4 regions of the Xenorhabdus entomophaga genome follow, and region 4 is predicted to be linked to each of the others. Evidence: predicted binding sites of a transcription regulator. Region 4 holds the regulator's gene; each other region holds the start of a gene.
The links. Region 4 encodes CRP, which controls carbon source genes, mostly activating them, when cyclic AMP is high. Its sites were predicted from a motif close to ATGTGANNNNNNTCACAT; they were not measured.

Region 1 (3,213 bases), on a different contig from region 4:
TTAGACGTTAAACAAGAAGTTCATCACATCGCCATCTTTAACGATGTAATCTTTCCCTTCTGCACGCATTTTGCCGGCTTCTTTTGCGCCTTGTTCGCCTTTGTAAGTAATGAAATCTTCAAATGCGATCGTTTGGGCACGGATAAAGCCTTTTTCGAAATCGGTGTGGATTTTACCCGCAGCCTGTGGAGCTGTCGCGCCGACCGGAATAGTCCAGGCCCGAACTTCTTTTACGCCAGCAGTAAAGTAAGTTTGCAGATTCAACAGTCGATAACCCGCACGAATAACACGGTTCAACCCCGGTTCTTCCAGACCCAGTTCAGCCATGAATTCTTCGCGGTCAGCGTCTTCCAGTTCTGCGATATCGGATTCAATGGCAGCACAAACAGGGACAACAACCGAACCTTCAGCTTCCGCAATGGCACGGACGGTATCAAGGTATGGGTTATTTTCAAAACCATCTTCATTGACGTTGGCAATGTACATGGTTGGTTTCAGCGTCAGGAAGCTCAGATAACGAATAGCGGCTTTTTCTTCCACGCTCAAGTCTAAAGAGCGCAGCATGCCGGCTTGTTCAAGGTGAGGAAGACATTTTTCCAACGCTTCCAGCTCTGCTTTGGCATCTTTATCACCACCTTTGGCTTTCTTCTGTACACGTTGGATAGCGCGTTCGCAAGTATCCAGATCTGACAGTGCCAGCTCAGTATTGATAACGTCAATATCAGCAGCAGGATCAACCTGACCAGCAACGTGAATGATGTTGTCGTTTTCAAAACAGCGTACAACATGACCGATAGCTTCTGTTTCACGGATGTTGGTCAGGAATTGGTTACCCAGACCTTCGCCTTTTGAGGCACCTTTTACCAGACCAGCAATATCCACGAATTCCATCGTGGTTGGCAGTATACGCTGTGGTTTGACGATCTCAGCCAGTTGGTCGAGACGTGAGTCTGGCATCGGCACAACACCTGTGTTTGGCTCGATAGTGCAGAACGGGAAGTTTGCTGCTTCGATACCTGCTTTGGTCAGCGCATTGAATAATGTAGATTTTCCAACGTTAGGCAGGCCAACGATACCGCATTTGAATCCCATAAATTTATCACCTTAGATCACTTATAAACCAACGGGCATAGGCCTGTCGGTGAGTTATACAAAATTGGCGCCATTATACACGCAATAGTCGGCTGCGCCACGCACTCTCAGCTAGGCGCTGGCTTTAAATGCGTGCAGACGGTTAATCGCTTTGGGTATACCATCTTTGATGAGGATATCGGTGCAGCGCAATGCTTCATCAATGGCATCGTCAATCAGCTTTTGCTCGCTGGCAGGCGGTTTGCCAAGTACGAAACCCACAACTTTGTTTTTATCCCCCGGATGGCCGATACCAACACGCAGGCGATGAAAGTTAGGGTTATTGCCGAACTTGTTTTGGATGTCTTTCAAACCATTATGACCGCCGTTGCTGCCACCCAATTTCATTTTTGCCACACCGGGGGGGAGATCCAACTCATCATGGGCTACCAGAATTTCATCTGGTTGAATGCGGTAGAAACCTGCAAGGGCAAGGACAGATTTGCCACTGAGGTTCATGAAAGTCGTGGGCACCAGCAGGCGGATATCTTGTCCGTTGATGTTGATGCGGGCTGTATAGCCAAAAAATTTACTCTCTTCTTTCAGAGACTGGTTATGGCGTTGTGCTAACAAATCGACAAACCATGCTCCGGCATTATGTCTGGTCTGTGCATATTCAGCACCGGGGTTTGCCAGGCCAACGATTAATTTTATGTTACTCACAGTTTAGATTCGCTTATTGGCAATAAAACAAAAAAGAGGGTTAGTTTACCCATCTCAAGGCTTGAGTACAAAATTCATTAATAGTGTTCTTAATAAATATTATTTCAATGAAATGTAAAAGGTTAAGTCTAAATTTATGCGGCTTGTGATCAAGGCCGCAATAACCTTTTAAGTCACAAGGCTATAATTAATACAAAAGAAGATATCTACTTTCGTGCTTTTGAGTTCGTTGTTTTTACGCATTGGCGTTCACAAAAAGTATTGGAGGTTGGTTATGAGGCGTAAAAAGGCTTTTGTTTTTGGCAATATTCTCATGGGACTGGGAATGTCGGCAATGTTAATCAGTTTGGCTTATGTATTGTTCAGTCATATTTTCAGTTTCGGGCAATCTGAATTACTGTCAGGCATTGCACTAATGGGATTATTTGTTGGCGCATTTATTTGGTTGGCCGGTGCCAATATTGGCGGTCGGGAACAGGTTACTGACAAATATTGGTGGCTGAAGAATTATGATGGGCGTTATCGTCGTAAAAAGTACAGACATCCGTGATTGTTTTAATTGTTGGAATCTAATGAGTTTGAATAAGGCGGTGTTTTATTACCGCCTTATTCTGTCTGTGGGTTTTCTTTTGCATTTTTTCTGGTTTTATCCTGTACTTCACATCTTAAAAGCTGATATTGAAACCGAGACTTAAATCATAGTTATGATTCGATACGCTATTGCTTTTTTCATGTGATACGGCCGCAAATGCACGAAAGTTATTAGTCAGGTTGGCATTAACCCCGATTGTGTATTGAAAACGGTTTCTATCTTGTTGTTCTCCCCGTTGAATGAAAGCCCTTTTAGTTGAATTGATCGCGCTGCGGAGTGCATAGCGTTCATTGTCGAATTGGTGTTTGAGCAGGATAGAAGCGTAAGGATTGAAACGACCTAATTGCGTATCTACCCGCCAGCCAATAGAACCAACTTTAGACGTGTAATGCTGGCTTCCAAAATGCATAGAGGTACTGTTGTTATCAGATTCATGATAGCCATCAATACTTCCTTTATCCCAACTATATTGGATGATTGGGCTGGTGGTCAGATAATCAGTGACAGGGATATTCCAGCCTGCTGTGATCCGCCAACCCCATTGCTTGCCGGTGGTTGAACCTGATTCTCTGCGTGTGGCCTGACCAAGTTGGATAGAACGTGATAGGTTATCGTAATGGGTGCGCGAATAATGAAGATCACCGCTTAACCAACCGTTGTTGTTGTAGTTCCATAGTGTATAAGCTGTTACGACATGACCCGTAGCCGCATAATTGAAATTCGGGGTTAAATCTTGTTCATTACGATAATGTGAAAGGGTTGCTCCTAATAGTAGATTATCTGTTAGTTGATAATCGCTGCCTAATATGAGCGTGGTATTGTTATTA
Region 2 (3,213 bases), on a different contig from region 4:
CGTCCACGTTTTCAGGGTCTGGGATTCTGTCGCACCGGTAAATTTACCGAACAGCCAGAAACCGGAATCATTCACATGGCTAAGAATCAAAGAACCACCAGCAATACATACTGACAGCGCCGCCATTTGTGCACCGGTATACCCCAATTCGCCAATCACTGGCATAACTAATCCTACTGTAGTCAAACACGCCACAGTGGCCGAACCCTGGATCACACGCACAGCACCCGCCAGAATAAAACACGCCAACGCGATTGGCAGGCCCGCACCAACCAACGCATTTCCCAAGGCAGGCCCAACGCCGGAATCCACCAGAATTTGTTTGAACACACCCCCCGCGCCTGTCACCAGCAGGATAATTCCCGCAGGTTGAATCGCAGCGGAACAGACATCCATCACTTTGTCTTTACTCATGCCGCGACGAATTGCCAGACCATAAATCGCTACCAAACAGGCAATCAAAATTGCAGTGAAAGGATGCCCGATGAATTCCAGCCATTGGTATAGCGTAGATTGCTTATCAACAAAACGCGCACCGATGGTTTTCAAACCAACTAATATCAGAGGGAACAACACCAGCGCCAGGCTGAAACCAAAGGAAGGCATTTGGTTTTTGCCAATGCTGGGCGTGCTCAGATCTTTAGGCAAATCCAGCGTGACATATTTGCTGATAAAATTACCGTATATCGGGCCAGCCAGTAACATACCGGGGATCGCAGCACTCAGGCCAATCAGGATCATCCAACCAAAATCCGCTCCCATTTGGGAAGCCAGCAGCATAGGCGTCGGGCCCGGCACCAAAAACGCAGCAGCGGCGGCTACACCGGCAAACAGAGGAAGCGCCAGTCTCACTACATTACCATTGGTGCGACGGGCAACAGCAAACACCACGCCAATCAACAGAACGACCGCCACATCAAAAAACAGTGGCAATGCACAGATAAGCCCGGCAATGCCCAATGCGTAATTTGCCCGCTTTTCGCCAAAACTACCCAGCAGTTTCACCGCAATCTGGTCGAGCGCCCCTGTTTCATGCAGGATTTTGCCAAACATCGCGCCCAGTGCCACAACAACAGCGAGGAACCCCAACGTGCCGGCCATGCCGTTTTGCATGGTCTGGGTGATTTTTTCCAATGGCATCCCGGAAAAAATCCCCGCGCCCATCGAAACCAGCATCAGGGCAATAAAAGCGTGCATTCTGGCTTTCATCACCAGAAATAATAATAGAAGGACAGAGCCGACGGCCGTCATAACCAGAGTTAATGTACTCATGAATGTCCCTTGCTAATACGGTCAGTAGTTTTTATTGTGCGCTCGATAGAATGCATGGTGTTTTTGATCACTTCATCCAGAGCAGGTTTGATATCAATATGATGGACATCTTTTTCATCACTGGTCGGCTCTTCCAATGTCTCAAATTGTGAAATCAACATTTGCGGCTTGAAGAAATGCCCCTTGCGTGCTTTCAGACGGCTTTCAATTAAATCAAAATCCCCTTTCATATAAAGAAAGGACAGGTTTTTGTTGCCATCACGCAGCATATCCCGATAGCTTTTTTTCAAGGCGGAGCACACAAGCAAGGAGACATGATTGGTGCGCTGCATAGCAAAAATGGCGTCGTTGAGTGCCTTCAGCCACGGCTGACGATCATCATCATTCAGGGCATGGCCTTGTGCCATTTTCATAATATTGGCGCGAGGATGAAGAAAATCCCCATCCAGAAACGCAGCACCCAGTTCACGGGCAATACCGCTGGCAACCGCAGACTTACCGCTGCCGGATACCCCCATCAAGACAAAAACATGGTTTCGCTGTTGGGTATCGCTCATATCAAACTCCTTTATGCAGATCTTACTGCCTGAATCTCTGTGACTTACCTGCAAAAATGTTACCGGTAACTATTACCGGTAACATTAACAGTAGCTCAGGATGGGGAGCAATCAATCAGGATCGACAAAAAAGGAAAATGTGAGGCTTATCGCAATTGAAGATGGAAAAACAGCATATTAAGCTACAAAAATTAAACACTTTCACCCAATGAAAGCGTAAATCCAACATCAATCAGAGTTTGTTCCGGCTGCACCCCCTTCAAACGAACAAGCAGGGCTTCTGCCGCCTTGCGTCCCATCAAATCACGGGGAGTCAGAACACTGGCAAGTTTCGGTGTCATTACCTGACCAATATCATGACCATGAAAACCAGCTACAGCAATTTCTTCCGGTACTTTGATTCCCTGACGCTGACACTCGAAAATCGCCCCAATGGCAATATCATCATTCGTGCAAAACAAGCCATCAGCTTCAGGGTATTTCTGGCAGGTTTCCTGCAAAAGCTGCGCCCCCAAAGAATAGGATGAACTGGCTGGCGTCATAACTTTTCTTGGCTGAAGCCCTGCACTTCGCATCGCCGCTTCAAACCCCTGTAAACGGATCAGCGTCCGCTCATCCTGCCGGGCGCCGAGGTAAACCACGTTCTGGCAACCACGTTCAAGCATTGCCAGCGTCATCTGACGCGCCGCTTCAAAATTGTCGATTCCCACCGCAATATCAAGGCAAGGCGATATGCTGTCCATTAATTCCACCACAGGAATACCTGCTGTTTGCAGCACTTTCAGTGTCTTGGGAGTATGTGTGCGTTCTGCCAGAATCAGGCCATCAATATTATAAGAAAGCAAGGAAAGTAAACGCTCTTCTTCTTTCTGGGCACAGTATCCATAGTGGGCAAGCATGGTCTGATATCCATTGCGATCGGTCACATGTTCGATCCCACGGATAACCTCGGCAAAAACTTGATTAGTCAATGAAGGAAGCAAAACGCCTATCGCACGGCTGGTGGAATTGGAAAGAATATCCGGCACACGATTGGGAATGTAGCCCAATTGGTCCACTGCTTCAGCGATTCGTTTTCCCAATGCTTCAGAAACCTGATCCGGATTACGTAAAAAACGGCTAACCGTCATTTTGGTGACCCCAACGAGGTCTGCAACATCTTGTAAAGCTGGGCGTTTTTTCTTCATTTTCAATGTAATGCAATCAGTTATGATACGTACAGATGGATAGGTACAGATGAATAGTTCGCGGTCTTAACACATTTATATACCATTACAATACGCTTTTTAGCGAAAAATGCTGGTGCACTCTCACTCATTTATCAATTGCTTCTCAAACTGTGATGCTTTACATGCGTTTGAGCGAATCCCGATAAATAATCTGA
Region 3 (3,213 bases), on a different contig from region 4:
TAGCCCAGAATGCCTTTTAACTCGCCTTCTGCTGCTTCTTTGATTGCGTCACAGATTTCAGCGTAAGTTGCTGGTTTTTCCAGACGGGCAGTCAGGTCAACAACAGAAACGTTAGGAGTAGGAACACGGAAAGACATACCCGTCAGTTTGCCGTTCAGTTCTGGGATAACCTTACCTACTGCTTTTGCTGCGCCGGTAGAAGATGGGATGATGTTCTGCGCTGCGCCACGGCCACCGCGCCAGTCTTTCGCAGAAGGACCGTCAACAGTTTTCTGAGTTGCAGTTGTTGCATGAACAGTTGTCATCAAACCTTCAACGATGCCAAATTTGTCATTGATAACTTTAGCCAGTGGAGCCAGGCAGTTAGTGGTGCAAGATGCGTTAGAAACGATATCCTGACCTGCATAAGCGTTGTGGTTGACACCCATAACGAACATTGGAGTGTTGTCTTTGGATGGGCCGGTCAGAACAACTTTTTTCGCGCCTGCAGCGATGTGTTTACGTGCAGTTTCGTCAGTCAGGAAGATACCTGTTGCTTCTGCAACAACATCAACGCCCACTTCGTTCCATTTCAGGTTAGCTGGGTCTCTTTCAGATGTAACGCGGATGGTTTTGCCGTTAACAACCAGCTGACCTTCTTTAACTTCAACAGTACCGTTGAAGCGGCCATGGGTTGAATCGTATTTCAGCATGTAAGCCATGTACTCTGCATCTAACAGATCATTGATAGCAACGATTTCAATATCTGAACGCTCTTGTGCAGCACGGAAAACAATACGGCCGATACGACCAAAACCGTTAATACCTACTTTGATAGTCATAGTATTCCACCAGCTATTTTTTAGTGAATTAAAAGTTGTTTCTAAAGTTACCAAAATCTTGCCAGCCGTCAAGCGGAATCGTGTCAACAATTGAAAAAGATCAATTTAATAATCACTATCTGAACGCTTGTTATACAGCCGGGACAAGCTCTACGCACACCATTATCGGGGTATAGGGAGATATTTAAAGTTACCATCGATTAGATATGTGAGACTTATCACAATTAGTAAGGTAAATTGCCATGTTGAATGGGTTAGAATGCGTTTTAACATGTTTATGTTGATTTTTTGTTGAAAATATTGGCCTTAAAAGGTGGTCATCATGGCTAAAAGTCAAAATATTTCCCTTTCTATAGAACAGCTTAGTGCAATGCAGCGTCATGTTACGCAAGAAGCAGGCACTGAGCCGCCGTTTTCAGGAAAACTGCTGCACAACAAAAAAAATGGTATTTACCATTGTCTGTGTTGTCGCCAGCCATTATTTATTTCAGATACTAAATTTGATTCTGGATGCGGATGGCCGAGTTTTTACCAGCCGATCAATGATGATTCCATTACTTACCTTGATGATTATTCACATAATACGCATCGGATAGAGGTGCGTTGTAGCCATTGTCAGGCTCATTTAGGACATGTTTTTCCCGATGGCCCCAAACCGACAGGGGAGCGTTTCTGCATCAATTCAGCAGCATTGCGTTTTATTGATAAAGAAACAGGAGAAGAAACAGCAGGTTAATATCATCTTAGGCTGCTTTTTAAACTCAGGTGAAACTATTGGGTTTAATCATGCAAAAGAAACGTTTCAGCTCTTGTGTTAACATGCTGTTATTAACTTGTGGTGATATTAATTGAAATAGCGTCGGCTTATAGTAATGCGCAGTGTCGTCGTGTAAATAATATCAATAGCCCATGTAGCCGTTAAGGAATATTAATGAAGTTGGATGATTTAATCTCTGCCATGACACCTGAAATTTATCAGCGATTGGTTCAGGCTGTCGAATTAGGAAAATGGCAGGATGGCGTACCGCTTACGCCAGAACAGAAAGAACATAGTTTGCAGGCGGTGATGCTTTGGCAGGCCAGGCATAATCATGATCCTGAACATATGACGATTGGCACGGATGGTCAAATTATTATCAAAAGTAAACAAGAGCTAAAAGCGACATTCCAGTCTCAGATGGTTGCAAAATTAAAACCACAATCAGAAGACTGATATGAATTGAAATAAAAACCTCATCCCCGGCTAAAATTATTTTTAGCCGGGGATGAGGTTACGTTTGTGCTTACAAAATCGATACTATTTCACTTTGTGAGATCAATTTAGCACCTTTGGATGCCATTTCCTCAAAGGCATGCTGGCAGTCATTGGGCTGAATATTGACGCCACGACAACCATCTGTAATCACATAGGTTTCGTAGCCCAGAGCCAGAGCATCAAGCACAGTAAATTTGACGCAGTAATCAGTAGCAATGCCCAATACAAGTAAGCGCTGTATATTATGTTCAGTCAGCCATCCATGCAGTTGAGTTTCGCTTTTATGGTCATTGTCGAAAAACGCACTATAACTATCTATCTGAGGATTTTCGCCTTTTTGAAAAACTTCCTGAATAGCGGATTGATTTAATAAGGGATGGAATTCTGCGCCGAATTGCCCCTGTACACAATGAACAGGCCACCAGATTTGGGGAATGCCATTAAGTTCGCCTAATTCCCCCATTTTTTGCCCGGAGTTTACGGCAAAACTCCTGTGACTTGTTGGGTGCCAATCCTGACTGGCAATAATAGCAATATGATTCTTCTGGCTATTATTTTCCTGACAGAGGGCGATAACCTCATTCGCTACTTTAATGACAGTCTCACTCTCTTTAACTGCCAGCGCGCCTCCAGTACAGAAATCATTTTGCAGATCGATAAGTAATAATGCTGTTTTCATCATATTCTTCGATTTACCTTTTCATTATTCATCTGAATAGCTCAATTCACCGCGCAAATTCTGCTGCATCAGGTAGCGAATTTCTTCGGGTATATAAGATTGGCTCAATAAGTAGTGCAGTTTCGTCAAGGCGGCCTCAAAAGTCATATCATAACCGCTGATAACACCTGATGCAGCCAATGAATAACCGGTAGCATATCCCTCCATATTGACCCGGCCAGAAATACACTGAGTCAAATTAACCACAATAATTCCTCGTTCAGTCGCTTCTCTTAATGTTTTTAGCAAAGAGGCACATTGCGGGGCATTGCCAACACCATATGATCTTAAAATCAATGCCTTAACAGGTTGCATCAGGATGTTTTCTACTACTTGGCTGGATAAGCCTGGGTAGATGGTTACAACACCAATCGGTTGTGATGTGATCCGATTAACGACAAATTCGTTGTGTTTGACAG
Region 4 (3,213 bases):
ACAACGACCACCAGTGTGGCTTTCCGCAAGATTTTCCAGCAAATTGGCGCGACTGCCGCAACCATTGAAGGGGATAGTTTCCATCGTTACACTCGTCCTGAAATGGATGCTGAGATCCGCAAAGCGAGAGAACAGGGCAGGCATATCAGTTACTTTGGGCCAGAAGCCAATGATTTCAGCATGCTGGAAAAAGCATTTTCTGATTATGGGGAAACCGGCAGCGGTCGCTGTCGAAAATACCTCCATACCTACGATGAAGCCGTACCCTATAACCAGGTACCGGGCACTTTCACACCGTGGGAACCCCTGCCATCAAATACAGATATTCTGTTTTATGAAGGTCTGCATGGCGGTGTTGTCACGCCACAACACAATGTCGCCAGCCATGTTGACCTGCTGATTGGTGTTGTGCCTATCGTTAACCTTGAATGGATACAGAAACTCATCCGTGACACCAGCGAACGCGGGCATTCCAGAGAAGCCGTTATGGATTCCGTTGTCCGCTCAATGGATGACTATATCCGCTATATCACCCCCCAGTTTTCACGCACCCACATAAATTTCCAGCGCGTTCCTACGGTTGATACATCTAACCCCTTCTCCGCCAAGGCTATTCCGTCACTGGACGAAAGTTTTATCGTGATTCGATTCCGTGACCTAACCCAAATTGATTTTCCATATTTACTGGCGATGCTTCAGGGTTCATTTATTTCCAGTATAAATACCATTGTTGTTCCGGGTGGAAAAATGGGACTGGCGATGGAGTTAATTATGGCGCCGATCGTTAAGCAATTACTGGAAGGCCAAAAAATTTCATGACCTAAACTGCATTTTATTTTAAATAAAGCAGACAACAAAAAATAATGTTGTCTGTTTTATTTAAATAAATAAGTCGTTCTTGCAATAATAAAGTGGCTGATAAAAATCAGTTTTAGCCAGAACAGTGAAGCTGCATAAAGCTCATCACTACGGAAACGCTGTTCAGAATTAATAAATATACTGTCAATAAAATAACCTCTCTAAACAGATTTCTGGTAATCTGGCAACCGGTTTAATATGCTGAAGCGATACAGGGGAAGACAGAAACGTTTTCCTGTGTTACAAACAAGGTTACAAGCGAGATTGGCAAGTTATATGGGGTGAGATCAATATGCCATCACTTTGGCATTCTTATAATCCATATAAAATTCCTGCTTGTCAGTTTTTCAGCAAGTTAATATGTTAAGCTATTGACTTTATAAAGCTAGCCTGAAGAGAAACCATCTGTTTCTCACATCATAAAGGCAGAAATAACAACAGAGGATAAAGCGAATGGTTCTCGGCAAGCCACAAACAGACCCTACTCTTGAATGGTTTTTGTCACACTGCCATATTCACAAATATCCATCCAAGAGCACGCTTATTCATCAAGGTGAGAAAGCAGAAACGCTTTACTACATTGTTAAAGGTTCGGTTGCTGTTCTAATAAAAGATGAAGAAGGTAAAGAAATGATCCTCTCTTATTTAAATCAGGGGGATTTCATTGGTGAACTTGGATTATTTGAAGAGGGGCAAGAACGTACTGCATGGGTGCGAGCCAAAAGCGCCTGTGAAGTGGCTGAAATTTCCTACAAGAAATTTCGCCAGTTAATTCAGGTTAATCCTGACATTCTGATGCGTTTATCTGCTCAGATGGCAAGTCGTCTACAAACAACTTCCGAAAAAGTAGGCAACCTGGCCTTTTTGGACGTTACAGGCCGTATCGCCCAGACGCTGCTCAATCTGGCTAAACAACCTGATGCCATGACTCACCCTGATGGTATGCAAATCAAAATTACCCGTCAGGAAATTGGGCAAATTGTGGGTTGCTCCCGTGAAACAGTCGGTCGCATTCTTAAAATGCTGGAAGATCAAAGCCTGATCTCTGCACATGGTAAAACTATTGTTGTTTACGGAACACGTTAGTTCCCGATAAACCTGAAATTCAGCCAGTGCAATTTATTACATCCGCACTGGCTTTTTTTGTTGCTTCTCCCGGCCGTTATTTTATTGATTCAACCATTTATTGATTTAACCATCGCGATATCGCCATATCCAACCGCGCCATGCCTTCTGTTATCTCATCCTCAGCGATAATTAATGATGGCGTAAAGCGTAAGATACTGTCTCCCGCACTCAATAGCATCAATCCGTGTTCCGCCACTTGCTGCAATATCTCTCCGGCCTTGCCTTGATACTCCACTTTCAATACAGCGCCAATAAGCAACCCTTTTCCACGGAATTCATGAAAGATGCCGTATTTTTGGTTCATCTTTTCCAGTGCATGAATGATCATATCGTGGCGTTTTTCCACTCCCGCCAATACTTCTGGTGTGTTGATGATATCCAAAGCGGCACAACCGATAGAACAAGCCAACGGATTGCCTCCATAAGTTGTTCCATGCGCGCCTGTTTCCATCGCTGTCGCAATCGTATCTGTCGTTAGCATCGCACTAATCGGAAAGCCTCCTCCCAATGCTTTTGCCGTCGTCAGAATATCCGGTTGAACACCATAATGCTGATAAGCATACAACTTGCCTGTACGCCCCATTCCACTCTGGACTTCATCAAAAATCAGTAGCGCCTGATGCTTATCACATAACTTCCGCACCCCATAAAGAAACTCTGCCGTTGCAGGCATAACACCACCTTCTCCCTGAATCGGCTCCAGAACAACGGCACAGGTGTCATCATCGATTACCGCTCTGACAGCATCCAGATCATTAAAAGGAACGTGTACAATATCCGCTGGTTTAGGCCCGAACCCTTCGGCATATTTCGGCTGTCCTCCCACCGAAACAGTGAAAAATGTGCGTCCATGAAACGCATGATGAAAAGCAATAATTTTGGTTTTATGGGGATGATGGCGGGTAATCGCGTAACGACGGGCCAGTTTAAATGCCGCTTCGTTAGCTTCCGCTCCGGAGTTAGCGAAAAATACTCTCTGTGCAAACGTTGCATCAATCAACTTTTTCGCTAAAGTTAAGGCGGGTTCATTGGTGAAAATATTGCTGACATGCCACAATTTTTCACCTTGCTGTTTCAGAGCCGCTACCAAGGCCGGATGGCAGTGCCCCAGAGCCAAAACAGCGATACCACCGGCAAAATCGATATATTCTTTGCCCTGCTGATCCCAGACCCTGCTACCTTGCCCTTTGACAGGAATAAAATCCGCTGGCGCATAAATTGGCAACA

Region 1: the regulator CRP is predicted to act here: its motif matches at 1,938-1,955, upstream of pth (aminoacyl-tRNA hydrolase).
Region 2: the regulator CRP is predicted to act here: its motif matches at 1,967-1,984, upstream of gntK (gluconokinase).
Region 3: the regulator CRP is predicted to act here: its motif matches at 1,028-1,045, upstream of msrB (peptide-methionine (R)-S-oxide reductase MsrB).

Annotation. Positions count from the first base shown of each region.
Region 1 is NZ_JBBMXH010000094.1:948-4,160, forward strand. Features, by position in the region: gene ychF (redox-regulated ATPase YchF) at 1-1,092, opposite strand; gene pth (aminoacyl-tRNA hydrolase) at 1,204-1,794, opposite strand; gene ychH (stress-induced protein YchH) at 2,069-2,344, shown strand; gene AAC854_RS17095 (autotransporter outer membrane beta-barrel domain-containing protein) at 2,460-3,213, opposite strand, start outside.
Region 2 is NZ_JBBMXH010000063.1:9,367-12,579, forward strand. Features, by position in the region: gene gntU (gluconate transporter) at 1-1,272, opposite strand, end outside; gene gntK (gluconokinase) at 1,269-1,829, opposite strand; gene gntR (gluconate operon transcriptional repressor GntR) at 2,021-3,016, opposite strand; gene AAC854_RS13765 (LacI family DNA-binding transcriptional regulator) at 3,177-3,213, opposite strand, start outside.
Region 3 is NZ_JBBMXH010000111.1:5,523-8,735, forward strand. Features, by position in the region: gene gapA (glyceraldehyde-3-phosphate dehydrogenase) at 1-821, opposite strand, end outside; gene msrB (peptide-methionine (R)-S-oxide reductase MsrB) at 1,144-1,557, shown strand; gene AAC854_RS18595 (YeaC family protein) at 1,753-2,034, shown strand; gene pncA (bifunctional nicotinamidase/pyrazinamidase) at 2,105-2,755, opposite strand; gene ansA (asparaginase) at 2,780-3,213, opposite strand, start outside.
Region 4 is NZ_JBBMXH010000109.1:6,550-9,762, reverse strand. Features, by position in the region: gene AAC854_RS18470 (phosphoribulokinase) at 1-819, shown strand, start outside; gene crp (cAMP-activated global transcriptional regulator CRP) at 1,312-1,944, shown strand; gene AAC854_RS18460 (aspartate aminotransferase family protein) at 2,042-3,213, opposite strand, start outside.